One region of the Lapillicoccus jejuensis genome, then DNA from elsewhere that is predicted to be linked to it. Evidence: riboswitches for the same ligand, from Rfam matches in the RefSeq annotation. Region 1 holds a riboswitch; the other holds the start of a gene.
What was found. Region 1 has a riboswitch for S-adenosylmethionine ahead of FB458_RS20920 (bifunctional o-acetylhomoserine/o-acetylserine sulfhydrylase). Riboswitches for the same ligand answer to the same signal wherever they lie in the genome.
Positions count from the first base shown of each region.

Region 1 (9,570 bases):
GCCCGCTCGGCGGGGTCGACGTCGCCGCGGGGACGCCCCCGCCCGCGGCGACGAGGGCGGCGGGGCCGGTCGTCCGGGCCGCCGCCGCGCGACGGCACCGGCTCGGACGTCTCGGACACGGAGGTCGAGTCTACGGAGCGCCGTACGGGGCTCTCGACGCGGTTTCGGCCGCTGTCAGCAGGGAGGGGACGACTCCTTGCTCCTGATGCGCCCTTCTCGGGCCGGATCCGGGTCAGGACGGGCACATCCGGAGCAAGAAGTCGTCCCTCACGCGGTGGGCCAGGTGCCGCGGGTGTACTGCGGCGGCCAGGGGGCGTCGTCGACGGCGACGCCGAGCTCGTGCGCGGCGCGCAGCGGCCACGCGGGCTCGCGCAGGGCGGCGCGGGCGAGCAGGACGACGTCGGCCTCGCCGTTGGCGAGGACCTTCTCCGCCTGGACCGGCTCGGTGATCAGCCCGACCGCGCCCGTCGCGACACCGGCGCCGGAGCGCACCCCGGCCGCGAGCGGCACCTGGTAGCCGGGGCCGACGGGGATCGACGCCGGCGCGTTGCCACCGGAGGACACGTCGACGAGGTCGACCCCGCGCGGCGCCATCAGCCGGGCCAGCTCGACGGACTGCTCGAGGTCCCAGCCGCCCTCGAGCCAGTCGGTGCCGGAGATCCGCACGAGCAGCGGCATCCCGTCGGGGATCGCGCCGCGGACGGCGTCGACGGTGTCGAGCAGCAGCCGGGTGCGGCCCTCGAAGGAGCCGCCCCACGCGTCGTCTCGGTGGTTGGACAGCGGGGAGAGGAACTCGTGGAACAGGTAGCCGTGGGCGGCGTGCAGCTCCACGGTGTCGAAGCCGGCGTCGACCGAGCGGACCGCGGCGTCGCGGAAGTCGCGCACGACCTCGGCGATGCCCTCGACGTCGAGCTGCTGCGGGGCGTCGTAGCCCGGGTAGGGCTCCTCGCTCGGACCGACCGGCACCCAGCCGCCGTCCGCCGCGGGGACGGTGCCGTGCTGCGGCGCCCAGGGCCGGTAGGTCGAGCCCTTGCGGCCGGCGTGCGCCAGCTGGGTCCCGATGGCGGCGCCCTGGCCGTGGACGACGTCGACGACGCGCTCCCACGCCTGGGCCTGGTCGTCGCTCCAGATGCCGGCGTCCTGCGGCGAGATCCGTCCCTCGGGCGAGACGGCGGCGGCCTCGGTGAGCAGCAGGCCGAAACCGCCGGTGGCGCGGGCACCGAGGTGGACCAGGTGCCAGTCGTTCGGCAGGCCCTCGTCGCTGGAGTACTGGCACATCGGCGCCAGCCAGGCGCGGTTGCGGACGGTCAGCGAGCGCAGGGTGATCGGGTCGAACAGTCCGGGCACGGAGGTGCTCCTCGGGTCGCGGCGGGCGGGCGTCGTACGGGGCCAACCCGCCCCGCCCGCGCGCGATTCCCGTGGTGCAGGGCCCTCAGGACACCTTGGCCGCGGTGAAGCCCTGCTCGAGGTCGGCGAGGATGTCGTCGATGTGCTCGATGCCGACGGCGAGGCGCACGAGCCCCGGCGTGACCCCGGCGGCGAGCCGGTCCTCGTCGCCGCCCTGGCTGTGCGTCGTCGACGCCGGGTGGATGGCCAGCGAGCGCACGTCGCCGATGTTGGCGACGTGGCTGTGCAGGCTCAGCCCCTCGACGAACCGCTTGCCCGCCTCGATCCCGCCCTCGATCTCGAAGGCGAGCACCGCGCCCGCGCCGCGGGGCGCGTACTTCTGCGCGAGCGCGTACGACGGGCTGTCCGGCAGTGACGCCCACACGACCTTCTCGACCTGGGCGTGGCCGGCGAGGAACGTCGCGACCTTGTGGGTGTTCTCGACGTGCCGCTCGACCCGCAGGCTCAGCGTCTCGATGCCCTGGCCGATGAGGAAGGCGTTGAACGGCGAGACGGCGGCGCCGGTGTCGCGCAGGCCCTGCACGCGCGCCTTGAGGATGAAGGACAGGTTGGCGCCGAAGGGGCTGCCGACGCCGAGGTCCCGCGCGTAGACCAGGCCGTGGTAGCTCTCGTCGGGGGTGTTCCAGTTGGCGTAGCGCTGCGGGTCCTGCGCGTAGTCGAACGTGCCGCCGTCGACGATGACGCCGGCGACGGTCGTGCCGTGCCCGCCGAGGTACTTCGTCGCCGAGTGCACGACGACGTCGGCGCCCCACTCCAGCGGCCGGATGAGGTACGGCGTCGCGATGGTGTTGTCGACGACGAGCGGCACCCCGACCTCGTGGGCGACACCCGCGACGCCCTCGATGTCGAGGACCTCGGCCTTGGGGTTGGCGATCGTCTCGCCGTAGAAGAGGGCGGTGTTCTCCCGGGCGGCGGCACGCCACGAGTCCAGGCTGGTCGGGTCCTCGACGAAGGTGACCTCGATGCCGAGCCGCGGCAGCGTGTACTTGAGCAGGTTGTAGGTGCCGCCGTAGAGCGACGGGCTGGCCACGACGTGCCCGCCGGCCTGCGTGATGGTGAGGATGGCGAGGGTCTCCGCGGCCTGGCCCGACGCGGTGAGCAGCGCCCCGACGCCACCCTCGAGCGCGTTGACCTTCTGCTCGATGGCGTCCTGCGTGGGGTTCATGATCCGCGTGTAGATGTTGCCGAACTCGCTGAGCGCGAAGAGGTTCGCGGCGTGCTCGGTGTCGCGGAACTGGTAGCTGGTCGTCTGGTAGATCGGCAGCGCCCGCGCGCCGGTCGTCGGGTCGGGCGCCTGACCGGCGTGGACCTGCTTGGTCTCGAAGGACCAGTTCGGGGTGTCGCTCATGTCGTCTCCTCGGAACTCATGTCGTGCACATGGAACACTCTCGTCGGCGACACGGTCGGCGCACCGTCGACGGTGCGGGAGCCGGAGCCCCGCGCTTGCCGGGACCCGAGGGTCCGCGACCAGGTCCTCACCCGGGGCACCCCACCGCGAGTGGAGGGTTGCCGGTCAGCGAGCCGGGGCTTGTCGCTGACACTCATGACCTGCACCGATGCTAGGACATCGACCGCCCGGGTGGTGAACCCCCCGTCCCGCCTGGCGGACGGACCCCGGCGAGGGTCGGCCGGTTTCGCCGGTTCCGTCCCCCGGGTGGGACCCGGCGTGCTCTGATGTGCCGGATCAGGGCTCCCAGGCTCCTCCCAGCCCGACGTCGACGACAGCTCACGAAGGAGTGACCATGCGGGTACGGCGCACGGTGCGGATGGTGGTGGCCTCGGTCGCCGCCCTGGTGGGGGCGGGTGCCGGGTCCCTCGTGGCCGCGCCGGCGGTCGACGCGGCCACCGTGGTCCGCACGAGCAGGGTGGTGTGGGGGATGAACGGAGACGTCCCGGTCGCCGGCGACTACACCGGTGACGGGCGCCGCGACCTGGCGGTGTGGCGACCCTCGACCGGGACCTGGTACATCCAGGGCCTTCCCACGTTCAGCTGGGGTGTCGCGGGTGACGTGCCCGTCGTGGCCGACTTCACCGGCGACGGTCGGATCGACCCGGCGGTGTGGAGGCCGTCGACCGGCACCTGGTACATCCGCGGCGTGGCCAAGGTCGTCTGGGGCCTCCAGGGCGACGTCCCGGTCGCCCGGGACTGGAACGGGACGCGCGGGGCGGACCTGGCCGTCTGGAGGCCGTCGACCGGCACCTGGTACGTCCGGGGCGTGACGACGACCGCGTGGGGCCTGAACGGCGACGTCCCCGTCCCCCGCGACTGGAACAGCGACGGCCGTTCCGACCTCGCCGTCTGGCGTCCCTCCACCGGCACGTGGTACCTGCGCGGCATCGCGACCGTCGCCTGGGGCCTGAACGGCGACGTGCCCGTCCCGGCCGACTACTCCGGCGACGGCCGTCCCGAGCTCGCGGTCTGGCGCCCGTCGACCGGCACCTGGTACGAGCGCGGGGTCGCGACGGTCACCTGGGGCCTGCCCGGCGACGTGCCGCAGACCGGTGACTTCCTCGGGACCTCGGCCGCCGACCAGGTCGTGTGGCGCCCGTCCACCGGCACCTGGTACCTGCGCTGGCAGGAGGTGACGACGTCCCCGACGCCGCCCGCGCCCACGACCCGGTGCGACCCGTCGTACCCGACGATCTGCCTCCCCCCGCCGCCCCCGGACCTGGACTGCTCGCAGATCCCGTACCGCAACTTCCCTGTGCGCCAACCCGACCCGCACCGCTTCGACGCCGACCACGACGGCATCGGCTGCGAGAGCTGACCGCGGGACCCCTCGTCGCACGGACCCGTCGGGGTCAACCGGATTCACCGGACGCCGCGCTCCCGCTCGGCTAGATTCGGAGGTCGACGCCGCCGCACCGACAGAGCAGGGGTATCCGTGAGCGACAGCCTCGACCGGCGGGCGACCGTGTCCGCTCCGGCGCCCTCGCACGTCGCCGGGAAGGGCGGACGCCGCTTCCGGCACGGACTGGTCATCGGCACCTTCTACCCCCCGCACGTCGGGCACCTGGCGCTGGTGCGCGCCGCGCTGTCGCGCTGCGATCGGGTGACCGTCGAGGTGCTCGGCGGCAGCACCGAGTCCATCCCCGTTCCGCTGCGGGTCCAGTGGCTCGTCGAGGAGGCGCCGACGGCGCGCGTGACCTCGGTCGTCGACGACGCCGAGATCGACTTCGAGTCGGCCGCCGCCTGGGAGCACCACACGGGCGTGATCCGCAGCCTGCTCGACCCCGCCGACGGGCCGGTCGGGGCGGTCTTCACCTCGGACGCGTACGGTGAGGAGCTGGCCCACCGGCTCGACGCGGAGTGGGTGCGCGTCGACCCCGAGCGCTCGTCGCTCACCGTCTCGAGCACCGCCGTGCGGCGCGACGTTCCCGGTCACTGGTGGGCCCTGCCGGCCGCGGCCCGTGCCCACCTGGCCAAGCGGGTCGTCGTCCTCGGCGCCGAGTCCAGCGGGACGACGACGCTGGCCAGCGACCTCGCCGACCGGTACGGCGTCCCCTGGGTCCCGGAGTACGTGCGGGCCTGGGCGGTCGCCCGTCCGGGTGGGCCCGGGGCCCCCTGGCAGGACGTCGAGCTCGATCTCGTCGCGCAGGCCCAGGCCGCCGGGGAGGACGCCGCCGCGCGTCGCACCCCCCGACCGCTCCTGCTCTGCGACACCGACGTCCTCGCCGCCGCGGTCTGGCACCAGCGGCACGTGGGGTCGCGCTCCCCCCGGCTGGAGGCGCTGGCTGCCCAGCGGGTGCCGGACCTGTACCTGCTGACCTCGCCGGACGACGTCCCCCTGCCGCGCGGCGCGGGGGCCGACGGCGAGCGCCGGCGGGCGGCGATGCACGAGGGCTTCCGGCAGGTGCTGGCCGCCCGGCCGGCCCGGTGGGTCGAGGTCGCGGGCGACCGCGAGGAGCGTCTCGCCCGGGCCACGCAGGAGGTCGACGCGCTGCTGGCGCGCGGCTGGGACCTGGCCCCGTCGCTCGAGCAGCAGCAGCACGCGGCCCGTCGGCACGGGGCGACCTGACGCGCTCCGCCGGCTCGGGCAGGATGGGCGGGTGACCCTCCACGCGGACGACTACCAGGCCTCCCGATCGCGCTACCAGCAGACGCCGTACCGACGGTGCGGACGCAGCGGGCTGGACCTGCCCGCCGTGTCGCTCGGGCTCTGGCACAACTTCGGCGACGACGTGCCGCTGGAGCGGCAGCGCGCCGTGCTGCGCCGTGCCTTCGACCTCGGCGTCACCCACTTCGACCTGGCCAACAACTACGGCCCGCCCTACGGATCGGCCGAGCGCAACTTCGGCACGATCTTCGCCCAGGACTTCCGCCGCTACCGCGACGAGCTCGTCATCAGCAGCAAGGCCGGCTACGACATGTGGCCCGGTCCGTACGGTCAGGGCGGCGGCTCGCGCAAGTACCTGCTCGCCTCCCTCGATCAGTCGCTGCAGCGGATGGGCCTCGACTACGTCGACATCTTCTACTCGCACCGCTTCGACGACACGACCCCGCTCGAGGAGACGATGGGCGCCCTCGACACCGCCGTGCGCTCCGGCAAGGCGCTGTACGTCGGCATCTCCTCCTACAGCGGCGACCGCACCCGGGAGGCGGTGGAGATCCTGCGCTCGATGGGCACCCCGCTGCTCATCCACCAGCCGTCGTACTCGATGCTCAACCGCTGGGTCGAGGAGGACCTGCTCGACGTCCTCGGCGTCACCGGCACCGGCTGCATCGCGTTCTCCCCGCTCGCCCAGGGCATGCTCACCGACAAGTACCTCAAGGGCGTGCCGGCCGGGTCGCGCGCCTCGCAGGGCAAGTCGCTCTCGCCCAAGCTGCTCACCGAGCAGTCGATGAAGCACGTCCGCGCGCTCAACCGGATGGCCAAGGCCCGCGGGCAGTCGCTGGCCCAGATGGCCATCGCCTGGGTGCTGCGCGACGCCCGGGTGACGTCGGCGCTCGTCGGCGCGTCGAGCGTCAAGCAGCTCGAGGACTCGGTCGGGGCGGCGCAGAACCTCGGGTTCACCACCGAGGAGCTGGAGAAGATCGACAGGCACGCGGTCGAGGGCGGCATCAACCTGTGGAAGACGTCCTCCTCGTCCTGACCCGCCCCACCCTCGTGACGCAGCCCGGCCCGGTCACGGGCCGGGCTGCTCGCGCGAGAGGTGGACGAGCCAGCTGGGCCGGCCGCGACCGAACCGCCCGCCCTCGGTGCGGATCAGCGCGTAGCGCCGCACCGACTCCCGTCCGTGGAGGATGAATCCCAGGAAGCCGTCGTCGCGGCGGTCCTCCTCCCACCAGCCGGTGTCGGCGACCGACTTGTGCTCGTCCTCGTAGCCCAGGTGGTCGAGCTCGTGGTCGTCGACCTCGATGGCGAGCCGGTTGCGGGACGGGTCGGTCGGCAGGCCCTTCGGCACCGCCCACGAGCGCAGCACCCCGCCCTCCTCGAGGCGCAGGTCGTAGTGCGGCTGGGGCTTGCGGTGGTCGTGCAGGACGAACTGCGGACGACCCTGCTCGTCGGGCACGGCTCAGCCCGGCGGCGTGAACCGGCCGTCGACCGCGGTCCAGCCCGCGTCGACGACGAGCTGGCTGCCGGTGACGAAGCTCGACGCGTCCGAGGCGAGGTAGACGACGGCGCCGGCGATCTCCCCCGGGTGGGCCCACCGCCCCAGCGCGCTCTTCGTCGCGTAGGCGCCCGCCCACTCCTCGTCCGCGCGGATCTGGGTGGTCAGCGGCGTGCCGACGACGCCCGGCGCGATGGTGTTGGCGCGCACCCCCTGGGGTCCGAGCTCGGCCGCGACGGTCCGCAGCAGCTGGAGCAGCCCCGCCTTCGTCGCGGCGTAGACGCCCTGCCCCGGCTCCACCATCACGGCGCGCATCGAGGCGAGCCCGATGATGCTGCCGCGGCCGCGCTGCGCCATCCCGGGACCGAAGGCCCGCACGAGGTCGAAGGCGGCCCGCAGGTTGAGACCGACGACCCGGTCGAACTCCTCGCCGGAGTAGTCGAGGACGCGCTTGCGCACGTTGGTGCCGGCGGTGAACACAAGGGTGTCGACGACGCCGAGCTCGGCCGCGGACTGCCGTACGGCGTCCTCGTCGGTGACGTCGAGCTCGTGGGTCACCAACCCGCCGTCGTACGACGCCCCGTCGGCCTCGGCGACCGTCGCCTCGGCGGCGGCGAGGTCGCGGTCGGCGACGACGACGCGTGCGCCCTGGGCGGCGAGGGCGAGCGCGCTCTCGCGGCCGATGCCGCTGCCGCCGCCGACGACGAGGGCGGTGCGCCCGTCGAGGCGGAAGAGCCGCGCGTAGTCGGGGCGCGGGCCGTCGGCGACGGAGAAGTAGTCGGGGGACGAGGGTTCCTGGGTCGGGTCGGTCATGGGCGGGGGTCCTTCCGGGTGCGGGGGCGGATGACGGCCATCCGCGTGACGGTGAGCTCCTCGATGGCGAAGCGCGGTCCCTCGCGGCCGGCGCCGGAGTCCTTGACACCGCCGTACGGCATGACGTCGGAGCGGAAGCCCGGCACCTCGTTGACGATGACGCCGCCGGCCTCGATCCGGTCGACGGCCTCGAAGGCGGTGTCGAGCGAGGACGTGAAGACGCTGGCCTGCAGGCCGTAGCGCGAGGCGTTGACCACGTCGTACGCCTCGTCGAGGTCGCGGACGGTGCGGACGGCGACGACGGGCCCGAAGACCTCCTCGTCCCAGGCGCGGACGCCGTCGGGGACGTCGGCGACCAGGGTGGGCGCGACGACGCCGTCCCGGACGTCACCGCCGTGCACGACGCGCGCGCCGGCGTCGACCGCCTCCCCCAGCCACTCGGCGACCCGCGCGGTCGCGCCGGCGTCGATGAGGGCGCTGACCCGGGTGGCCGGGTCGCGGGGGTCCCCGACGACGACCTCGCCCATCCTGGCCGAGACCTTGCCCAGGAAGGCGTCACGGACGGCCTCGACGACGACGAGGCGCTGCACGCTGATGCACGCCTGCCCGGAGGCGTAGTAGCCGCCGCGGACGACGGCGTCGGCCGCGGCGTCGAGGTCGGCGTCCGCCGCGACGACGAGCGCGGCGTTCGAGCCGAGCTCGAGCAGGACCTCGGTCGGCGCGGCGTCGCGGGCGATCCGGTGGCCGACGTCGGCCGACCCGGTGAACGAGACCGCCCCGAGCCGCCGGTCGGTGGTGAGGGCCACCCCGACGTCGACGCCGCCGGTGACCAGCTGCACCGCCCCGGCCGGCGCCCCGGCCGCGACGAGCGCCTCACGCAGCAGGTGGACCATCCAGAGCGTGGCGAGCGGCGTCTGCGGGGCGGGCTTGACGACGATCGGGCACCCGGCGGCGAGCGCGGGGGCGACCTTGTGCGAGGCGAGGAGCAGCGGGTAGTTGAAGCCGGCGATCCCGACGACCACCCCGATCGGCTTGCGCACCCAGAAGCCGAGCAGCCCGTCACCCGAGGGCAGCAGGTCCAGCGGCACGGTCTCGCCGTGCAGCCGGGCCACCTCCTCCGCGGCCGTCTCCCAGGTCAGCAGGGTGCGCTCGACCTCGACCCGGCAGTCGACGAGCGGCTTGCCCGTCTCGAGGACGAGCAGCCGCTCGAGCTCCTCGCGTCGGGCGGCGAGCGCCGCGTGAGTGCCGCGCAGGGCGGCCCGGCGCACGTGGGAGGGCAGCCGGCCGACGGTACCGCGCAGGGCGACCGCGTGGTCGACGGCGCGGGTGGCGAGGGCGGCATCGCCGACCGGCGCGGGGGCGACGAGCGAGCCGTCGTACGGGAAGCGGACGTCCTGGGACGGCAGGTCGGCGACCCACCCGTCGCCGACGGGCAGGCCGTCCGGCCAGGGACGGGGGGTGGCGGTCATCGGGCCTCCTGCGCGGGCTCGGGGGTCAGCCGGTCGAGCTCGGCCGCCGCGAGGTCGCGGGTGCCCGCCCCGGCGAGGGCGCGCTCCATCGACGGGACGGCGGCGAGCAGCCGCCGGGTGTAGGGGTGCTGGGGGTCGGACCACACCTGCTCGGTCGGGCCGGTCTCGACGACCTCGCCGTCGCTCATGACGGCGACGCGGTCGCACAGGTGGCGCACGACGGACAGGTCGTGCGAGACGAGGACGAGGGTGACCCGCAGCTCGTCGACGAGGTCGGCGAGCAGCCCGAGGACCTGGGCGCGGACCGAGACGTCGAGGGCGCTCACCG
Region 1 is NZ_VFMN01000001.1:4,527,191-4,536,760, forward strand. Features, by position in the region: gene hrpA (ATP-dependent RNA helicase HrpA) at 1-119, opposite strand, end outside; gene FB458_RS20915 (NADH:flavin oxidoreductase/NADH oxidase) at 268-1,347, opposite strand; gene FB458_RS20920 (bifunctional o-acetylhomoserine/o-acetylserine sulfhydrylase) at 1,433-2,755, opposite strand; SAM riboswitch class IV at 2,842-2,956, opposite strand; gene FB458_RS21695 (FG-GAP repeat domain-containing protein) at 3,150-4,175, shown strand; gene FB458_RS20930 (AAA family ATPase) at 4,293-5,426, shown strand; gene mgrA (L-glyceraldehyde 3-phosphate reductase) at 5,458-6,501, shown strand; gene FB458_RS20940 (DNA polymerase ligase N-terminal domain-containing protein) at 6,535-6,921, opposite strand; gene FB458_RS20945 (SDR family NAD(P)-dependent oxidoreductase) at 6,925-7,773, opposite strand; gene FB458_RS20950 (aldehyde dehydrogenase family protein) at 7,770-9,242, opposite strand; gene FB458_RS20955 (dipeptide ABC transporter ATP-binding protein) at 9,239-9,570, opposite strand, start outside.

Region 2 (9,570 bases), 1.2 Mb from region 1:
CCCACGGGCACGAGGACCACATCGGCGCCGTGCCCTACCTGCTGCGGATGAAGGCCGACATCCCGCTCATCGGCTCGCAGCTGACGCTGGCCCTCATCGAGGCCAAGCTGCGCGAGCACCGGATCAAGCCGTACACGCTCGGCGTCAAGGAGGGGCAGCGCGAGAAGCTCGGCGTCTTCGACCTCGAGTTCGTCGCCGTCAACCACTCGATCCCCGACGCGCTCGCCGTCATGGTCCGCACGAAGGCCGGCTCGGTCCTGCACACCGGCGACTTCAAGATGGACCAGCTGCCGCTCGACGGCCGGCTCACCGACCTGCGCGCGTTCGCCCGGCTCGGCGAGGAGGGGGTCGACCTCTTCCTCACCGACTCGACCAACGCCGAGGTCCCCGGCTTCACCACCCCCGAGCGCGACATCGCCCCGGCCATCGACACGGTCTTCCGGGGCGCCCGCCGCCGCGTCATCGTCGCCTGCTTCTCCTCGCACGTGCACCGCGTCCAGCAGGTCCTCGACGCCGCCGCCCGCAACGGCCGCAAGGTCGCCATGGTCGGCCGGTCGATGGTGCGCAACATGGGCATCGCCGCCGAGCTGGGCTACCTGTACGTGCCCGACGGCGTGCTCGTCGACGTCAAGAAGCTCGACGACCTGCCCGACGACCAGGTCGTCCTCGTCTGCACGGGCAGCCAGGGCGAGCCGATGGCGGCGCTGTCCCGGATGGCCAACCGCGACCACCGGATCGACGTCGGCGAGGGCGACACCGTCCTGCTGGCCAGCTCGCTCATCCCCGGCAACGAGAACGCCGTCTACCGGGTCATCAACGGCCTGATGGTGCTCGGGGCCACCGTCGTCCACAAGGGCAACGCGAAGGTGCACGTCTCCGGTCACGCCAGCGCCGGCGAGCTGCTCTACTGCTACAACATCGTCAAGCCGAAGCACGTCATGCCGGTCCACGGCGAGTGGCGCCACCTCGTGGCCAACGCCGACCTCGCGGTCAAGACGGGCGTCCCGCGCGAGAACGTGCTCGTCACCATGAACGGCGGCGTCGTCGACCTCGTCAAGGGGCGGGCCCGGCTCGTCGGCGAGGTCCCGATCGGCTTCATCTACGTCGACGGCTCGTCCGTCGGCGAGACGACCGAGGCGCTGCTCAAGGACCGCCGCATCCTGCGCGACGAGGGCTTCATCACCTGCATCGCGGTCATCGACCGGGCCACCGGCAAGATCGCCGCCGGCCCGGAGATCACGGCCCGCGGCTTCGCCGAGGACCAGGCCGTCTTCGACCAGGTCATCCCCAAGGTGGAGCAGGCCCTGGCCGAGGCGACCGGCAACGGCGTGCGCGACGAGCACCAGCTCCAGCAGGTCATGCGCCGCACCATCGGCGGCTGGGTCGGCGGCAAGCTGCGCCGCCGGCCGATGATCATCCCCGTCGTCATCGAGGCCTGAGCCGCGGGTGCTCCGCCGCGTCGCCGGGTGGCTGCTCGCGCTGCTGCTCCTCGGCGGCACGGCGGGGGTCCTCAGCCGGTACGTCGACCTGCCCTCCCGCCTGCTGGCGGTGGTCCAGTCGCTCGTGCCGCTGTGGTGCGTCCTCGTCGTCGTGGCGACCCTCGCCGCGACGTGGCGGCACCGTCGCCTCGCGGTCGCCGGGCTGGTGCCGAGCGTGGTCGCGCTGGCGCTGCTCGGGGCGCCGTACCTGCGCCGGACGGTGCCCCCCGGCCCCGGCGCGCTGACCGTGATGTCGGCCAACCTCGAGTTCGGGCAGGCCGACGCCACGCAGGTCGTGGCCGCGGTCCAGGCCCACGACGTCGCCGTGCTCGTCCTGCTCGAGGTCACCCCCGACGCCGTACGGCGCCTCTCCGCCGCCGGGCTCGACGGGCTCCTGCCGGCAACGGCCGGCAGCGCGGAACCGGGGGCCGAGGGCTCGCTCGTGCGCAGCCGCTGGCCGCTCACCGCGCTCGCCGACGGCGACGGGCCCGCCGGCACGCCCTCCGCCTTCCGCCAACCGCTCGTGCGGGTCCAGCGGCCGGGGGCGCCGTTCGTGCTCCAGGCCGTCCACCCGCTGCCGCCCACCGCCTGGGAGCCGCAGTGGCGCACGAGCCTCACCCGGCTGGCCGAGCTGCGCCGGGCCCGGCCGACGGACGAGCCGCTCGTGCTCGCCGGCGACTTCAACGCCACCGACGACCACCCGCTCTTCCGCCGGGTCGCCGACGGGATGTCCGACGTCGCCCGCGACGCGGGGGAGGGCTGGGCGCCGACGTGGCCGCAGGACGCGGACGTCCCGCCCTTCGCGCGGATCGACCACGTCCTCGTGCGCGGGTTCTCGACCGTGGCCGCGGGCACGGTGCACCTCGACGGGACCGACCACGCCGCCGCGTGGGGGACGGTCCGCTGACCGTCCCCCGGCGAGCAGCCCGCGCGCCGCCGTCAGGCGGCCGGGACGAGGACCCGGTCGGCGGTGAGGCTCGAGGTGCCCGTGCCGAGCACGACGACGTTCGCGCCGGTCTTGAGGTCCCCGACGGAGCCGCTCTTGGCCTTGACGCCCTTGCCCTGGCCGAGGGTGACCTTGGTCGACCCGCCGAGCGCGTAGGTCTCGTTGACCCCGTCGGCGGCCTTGACCGTGATCGAGGAGCCCGAGACGGCGGTGACGGTGCCGCGGATGGCGTCGTGGGTGACGACCTTCCCGGCCTTGTCCTTCGTCGTCCACTCGGCGTGCAGGACGTCCTTGAGCCGCGCCAGCTCCTCGGCGCGGGGCTTGCGGTGCTTGGCCTTGTCGCCCTTCGTCGCGGTCGTCCCCGTCGAGGACGACGCGCCAGGGGTCGCGCTCGCGGTCGCCGACGGGGTGGTCGACGAGGAGTCGGACGCGTTCGCGACCGCGATGGTGCCGGCGGTGGCGCCGCCGACGAGCACGACGGCGGTGCCGCCGATGACGAGGGCACGGGTCCGGGTGGTCCACATGATGGTTGTCCTCCTGCTGGGACGGTCCCGACGCGGTGGGCGCCGGGGTCACCGGTGGACCGGTGACGAGGAGCATCGTGCAGCGCCCACGTTCGAGGAGCGTCAAGCCCGGGTCAGGTCGTCCTCTGAGCGGCTGTGCCCGGCCTGTGCCGGGATCACCAGGGGCGGGGCAGGGTGGTCTCGCGGTGGTCGCCCTCGGCCACCCAGCCCTGCTCGCCGCGGACCCAGCGCCGCTGCGGGCCGTGGGCGGCGAGCTCGGCGACCGCGGCGACGAGCCGCTCGACGTGCTCGACCGTCGCCGCGAGGCCGACGCTGGCGCGGACGGCCGTGCCCGGCACGTCACCCCATGGATCGGTGAGCAGGTCGTCGACGAGGACGTGGGCGCAGAACCGCCCGTCGCGCACGCCGATGCCGTGCTCGGCCGAGAGCACCGCGGAGACGAGGGCCGAGTCGAGCCGGTCGACGGTGAAGGCGACGACGCCGACCCGGTCGACCTGCGGGTCGTCGCCGAAGATCGTCCAGGTGTCGACGCCCGGGACCGCGCCGAGGCCGTCGCGCAGCCGGTCCAGCAGGTCCTGCTCGTGCGACTCGACCGCGTCGCGGTGGCGCTCGACCGTCGCGCAGGCCGCGGCGAGGGCGACGGCGCCGATGACGTTCGGGCTGCCGGCCTCGTGGCGGGCGGCGCCACGGGCCCACGTCGTGGCCAGCGGGGTGACGCGGGCGGTCGCGCCGCCCCCGCGCAGGTACGGCGTCGCCTCGTCGAGCCAGTCCGCGCGGCCGACGAGGGCGCCGGCGCCGTACGGCGCGTAGAGCTTGTGGCCCGAGAGGGCGACCCAGTCCACGCCGGTCGCGGCGAGGTCGACGCGGCGGTGCGGGGCGAGCTGGGCGGCGTCGAGCGCGACCCGGGCGCCGTGGGCGCGGGCGGTGTCGACGACCCGCTCGAGCGGCCACACCTCCCCGGTGACGTTCGAGGCGCCGGCGACGACGACGAGGGCGTACGGCGTGCTCACGGCGGCCAGCGCGCGGTCGAGCGCGTCGAGCGCGCCGTCGACGGTGCGCGGCACCGCGAGCCGGGAGACGGTGACGCCCGGGCGGTCCTCCCACGGCAGCAGCGCGGCGTGGTGCTCGGTCTCGAAGACGACGACCGTGGTGCCGACGGGGAGGCAGTGGGCGAGCAGGTTGAGCGAGTCGGTCGTGTTGCGGGTGACGACGACGGTGTCGTCGTCGCGGGCGCCGACGAAGCGGCCGATCTCCTCGCGGGCCTGCTCGTACCACTCGCTCGTCACGCGGCTGGCCCAGCCGTTGCCGCGGTGGACCGAGGAGTAGGTGCGCAGCGCGACGTCGACGGCGTCCTGCACGGCCACGAGCGCGGGGGTCGAGGCGGCGTGGTCGAGCGGGGCGTAGGTCCGCGGGCCGCGCAGGGTCGGGACGACGAGGTCGGCGCCGACGACCGCGGGCAGCGTGCGCGGCCCGCCGTCCGGCTGGGCGGCGGGACGGGTGGTCGGGCGGGACGCGACGGCGGTCACGGGGGCTCCTGGGAGGTCAGGGACCCACCGGTCGCGGGTCCGCGCTTGCCCGTGCCGGACGGCAGGGCCTGGTCGTCACCCGGAGCACCCCACCGCGGAGGAGGGTTGCTGGCCAGCGAGCCGGGGCTTGTCGCTGGCGCTCATGACCTGTCCCCGACGGTAGCGACGAGAGCGGCGTCCCGTCCAGGGACGGGGACGCCGCTCTCGCGATGTGGGACGGAACGGACGACCTCCGGTCGTCCGACCGACGACCGGGGCCGCTGCGCTCAGAGGATGCCGCGGGCCGCGAAGGCCTGCCGCACGGTCCGGGCGGCCGGGTCGCCGTACAGGCTCCGGGCGGTCGCGACCGTGACCCGCGCCGCCGCCGCGAACGAGGTGTCCGGGGTGTAGGAGAACTGGGCCTCGAGGACGATCCGGTTGGCCTCGTCGCGGCCGAGGGCCTGGTGGACGTCCCACAGGGCGTTGGACCAGATCTCGCCGTCGTCGTGGACCTCACCGGTCATGTCGGCGACGGTCTTGCCGGTGTCGGTGCGGCGCAGGCAGTGCGGGACGGTGGTCGTGTAGCTCGTCGAGTCCCAGTCCATGACGCACGGGTCGTCGAAGCCGCGGCTCGTCGGCTGGGCCATGCTCACGGCCCAGTAGTCGCCGAAGCCCTCGCCGGTCGCGCCGGCCTCCTCGCTGGAGCCGTACCCGGGCACCTGCGCGTCCTGGATGGCGTGGCCGTACTCGTGCCACACGACCTCGAGGTCCTCGGCGTCGTCGACGCCGCCGGTGCCGTAGGTGATCGTGTCCTGGGTGGGCGAGTAGAACGAGTTGTCGCCCTTGTAGGTGTCGACGTGCAGCCGCTGCGGCTCGTTGTTGACGTCGGTGAAGCCGAGCGACCGGATGTAGGCCTGGGCCTTGTCGATGCCGTAGTAGGCGTTGGCCTGCTCGAAGCGGTCGTCGGCCCGGCGGTAGGTGAAGTCGTGCCCGGCGCTCTTCGCCAGGCCGCCGGCGGCCTTGGTCACCTTGGCGTAGCGGCCGCTGAGGGTGGTGGAGCCGGGCAGCAGACGGGGGAGGGCGACCGTGACGTAGGCGCGATTCGGCACGGCCGAGTTCGCGTCCTTGCCGTCGGTCAGCGACTCGTCGCGCAGGGCGACGACCGGGTTGGGGTCGAAGACCGAGGCGGTCCCGGTGGCGTCGGTGCCGGCGGGGGTCGCCGCCGGGCCCTCGGCGTTCTTCGACAGCGAGCGCACCTCGCGGACGGCGCCGGTGCGGGCGTCGACGAGGGTGCGCGACTCGCCGTCGTCACCGGTGGTGATGACCTGCCAGACGATGGCGGCGTCGGGGCCGCCGACGACGGCGAGGGTCGCCCGGGAGTCACCGGCCACGGCCGGGGCGAGGGGGGCGTTCTTCGGGTGACCGGCCGCGACGGCCTTGCCCGCCGCGGCGCTCGCGGCGGCCGTGCGGGCGCTGGCGGCCCGTCCCAGCGCTGTCTGCGCGGTGAGGGCGGGCGTCGTGACGAGGGTCGCGGGCACGGACCGGCGGCCGTCGGCCACGCTCGTGCCCGAGGTGAGGGTGTGCACGGCGTAGTAGCCGTCGACGACCGGCAGTCCGTGGAAGGTCTGCGCGTACCAGGCGTGGGTGCCGAGCAGCGAGGTGAGGGTGCGCACGGGGACGAGCCCGGCGGGGACGGCGGCGGCCGCGGACGTGGCGGCGGGCTGGGCGCCCGCCGTGGGGGCGGCGACGCCGGCGAGCAGCGCGGCGCCGGCGGCGAGGGTGGCGCCGCCGGCGACGGTGCGGCGGAGGGATGAGCGCGACACGGGGGGTCCTCCCGGGGGTGGTGGCAGGTGGTGATGGGTGGCGGCTCCGGACGGGACACCGTCCTGGGGCGGGGCTGGGCGTCCGCGGTGAGGCGGCTGGGACGTCCCGACGTGACCCTACGAGCCGCGCGGGGGCCGCGCGCGGCGAATCCGCCCAGCCGGGGGAGGGGCGGCGGCGGACGGCCGACCCCGATGTCACCGGATGTCACCTGTGTGGCGCCTGGGTCGGATGGGGCCCGGCGGGTACCGTTCCCCCATGGCCACGCGTCCCTCCACCACGCCCTCGCGGGCCTCTCGCTCCGGGTCCGGCGCGTCCTCGACCCGCCCCGTGAGCTCGCGGTCCGGGGCGTCCGGGGCGCGCACGCCCGCCCGCAAGCCCGCGGCGCGCCCGAGCACCGCCCGCTCCGGCGGGCTCCCGCTGCCCCTGCGCGCGGTCCGGGGCACGTGGATGGGCGTCAGCCACCTCGCGGGCGGCGCGGTCCGCCGGGTCGGCGCGTCCGCGCGCGACCTCGAGCCGGAGCACCGCCGCGACGGCGTCGGCTTCTTCCTCATCGCGCTCGCCGTGCTCGTCGCGGCCCGCGAGTGGTGGGGGATCCACGGCGTCGTCGGCGACGGCGTGCACGCGGTGGTCGCCGGCACCTTCGGCCGGGTGGGGTACGCCGTCCCGCTCGTCCTGCTCGGTCTGGGGCTGCGGCTGCTGCGCGCGCCCGAGGACTCGGCGGCGACGAACCGCATCGGCGTCGGCCTCGGCGCGATGACGTTCGCCGCCTGCGGCCTGACCCACATCGCCGCCGGCCTGCCCGAGCCGCCCGACGGCGCCGACCCGATGCGCGCGGCCGGCGGCATCATCGGCTTCCTCGCCTCGAGCCCGCTCTCGACCGCGGTCTCGGTCTACGGCGCCGACGTCATCCTCGTGCTGCTCGGCTTCTTCGGGCTGCTCGTCGTCACCCGCACCCCGGTGCGGGCCATCCCCGACCGACTGGCGCAGGTCCGCGACCGCCTCATCGGCCACCCCGGCGAGCCGGAGCTCGTGCCCGAGGACGAGCCGGTCACGCCGAAGCGGCGCTCGCGGCGCCGTACGGGCCCGGACGGGGAGCCGATGGCCGGCGACGAGGCGTTCGAGCAGGCCGCCGAGGTGGCCGCCGCCAAGGGCCGCTCGCTGCGACCCGGTCAGAAGCGTCCGACGAAGCCGGGGGTGCTCGCGCCGTCGCCGGACGACACGCAGCCGGTGGCGGGCGCCCCGGCACCGAAGGCCGCGCCCGCGCCGAGCCCCGTCGTCGCCGCGGTCGCCGCCGAGGTCGGCCCGAAGGAGGACCTCGTCGCCCCGCCGACGACGACGCTGCCGGCCCGGGTCGAGCAGCTCCAGCTCTCCGGCGACGTCACCTACACGCTGCCCGACCAGGCGCTGCTGGCGCCGGGGGCGCCGCACAAGACGCGCAGCGCGGCCAACGACCGGGTCGTCGACTCGCTGACGCAGGTGTTCGAGCAGTTCGAGATCGACGCCGCCGTCACCGGTTTCACCCGCGGGCCCACCGTCACCCGCTACGAGGTCGAGCTCGGCCACGGCACGAAGGTCGAGCGCGTCACCGCGCTGTCGAAGAACATCGCGTACGCCGTGGCCTCGGCCGACGTGCGCATCCTCAGCCCGATCCCCGGCAAGTCCGCGATCGGCATCGAGATCCCCAACACCGACCGCGAGACGGTCTCGCTCGGCGACGTGCTGCGCAGCCAGACCGCGCGCAACAACACCCACCCGATGGTCATGGGCGTCGGCAAGGACGTCGAGGGCGGCTACGTCATCGCCAACCTCGCCAAGATGCCGCACCTGCTCGTCGCCGGCGCGACCGGCGCGGGCAAGTCGTCGTTCGTCAACTCGATGATCACGTCGGTGCTCATGCGCTCGACGCCCGACGAGGTCCGCATGGTCCTCGTCGACCCCAAGCGGGTCGAGCTGACGGCGTACGAGGGGATCCCGCACCTCATCACGCCGATCATCACCAACCCCAAGAAGGCCGCCGAGGCCCTGCAGTGGGTCGTGCGCGAGATGGACCAGCGCTACGACGACCTCGCGGCGTTCGGCTTCAAGCACGTCGACGACTTCAACAAGGCCGTCAAGGCCGGGACGACGAAGCCGCTGCCGGGCTCGGAGCGGGTGCTCCAGCCCTACCCGTACCTGCTCGTCATCGTCGACGAGCTCGCCGACCTCATGATGGTCGCCCCGCGCGACGTCGAGGAGTCGATCGTCCGGATCACCCAGCTCGCGCGCGCCGCCGGCATCCACCTGGTCCTCGCGACCCAGCGACCGTCGGTCGACGTCGTCACGGGCCTCATCAAGGCCAACGTGCCGTCGCGGATGGCCTTCGCGACGTCGTCGCTGGCCGACTCCCGCGTCGTCCTCGACCAGCCCGGCGCCGAGAAGCTCATCGGCCAGGGTGACGCGCTGTTCCTGCCGATGGGGGCGAGCAAGCCGATGCGCGTCCAGGGCGCGTGGGTGACCGAGTCCGAGGTCAACGCGGTCGTCAAGAGCGTCACCGAGCAGCTCAAGCCGAGCTACCGCGAGGACGTCACGGTCGTCGCGCCGAAGAAGGAGATCGACGACGACATCGGCGACGACCTCGAGGTGCTGCTCCAGGCGGCCGAGCTCGTCGTGACGACCCAGTTCGGGTCGACCTCGATGCTCCAGCGCAAGCTGCGGGTCGGCTTCGCCAAGGCCGGGCGGCTCATGGACCTGCTCGAGTCCCGCGGCATCGTCGGCCCGTCCGAGGGGTCGAAGGCGCGCGACGTGCTCGTCAAGCCCGACGACCTGGCCACGACGATGGCCCTGCTGCGCGGCGAGGAGCCGCCGGACGACGAGACGCCGTACGACGTCGCGGCGGACGTCGCGCCGGCCCCGGCGCCCGCTCCCGCCGCCCGGTGGGAGACCAAGGCCGACCTCGGGCCGGACCTCGACGCCTACGAGCAGGTCGACGGCGACGCGGACGAGGACGCCTGGGGGCTCACCGGCCGCGACTGACGGGGGCCACGGGGCGGGACGCCGACGGGCCCGGGGTGCCGTGTCGGCACCCCGGGCCCGTCAGTGGTTCCGCGTCACGCGAGTCCGCGGAGCCGCTGAACCGTCTCCCCGTGGGACGGCTCAGGAGCGGACCGAGCGCCGTCCCCCGACGCGGGTCCACACGAGCAGGACGATGACGGCGCCGATGATCGAGCCGATGATGCCCGACGGCTGGAGGAACCCGTCCGCCGCGTCCTTGTGGAACAGCAGGTAGCCGAGGAAGCCGCCGACGAACGAGCCGA
Region 2 is NZ_VFMN01000001.1:3,374,235-3,383,804, forward strand. Features, by position in the region: gene FB458_RS15680 (ribonuclease J) at 1-1,439, shown strand, start outside; gene FB458_RS15685 (endonuclease/exonuclease/phosphatase family protein) at 1,447-2,385, shown strand; gene FB458_RS15690 (hypothetical protein) at 2,418-2,948, opposite strand; gene FB458_RS15695 (aminotransferase class V-fold PLP-dependent enzyme) at 3,104-4,474, opposite strand; SAM riboswitch class IV at 4,511-4,622, opposite strand; gene FB458_RS15700 (M36 family metallopeptidase) at 4,741-6,276, opposite strand; gene FB458_RS15705 (DNA translocase FtsK) at 6,533-9,289, shown strand; gene FB458_RS15710 (GlsB/YeaQ/YmgE family stress response membrane protein) at 9,410-9,570, opposite strand, start outside.
Region 2: it holds a riboswitch for S-adenosylmethionine, as region 1 does, so the genes downstream of both, FB458_RS15695 (aminotransferase class V-fold PLP-dependent enzyme) here and FB458_RS20920 (bifunctional o-acetylhomoserine/o-acetylserine sulfhydrylase) in region 1, are expected to answer to the same signal.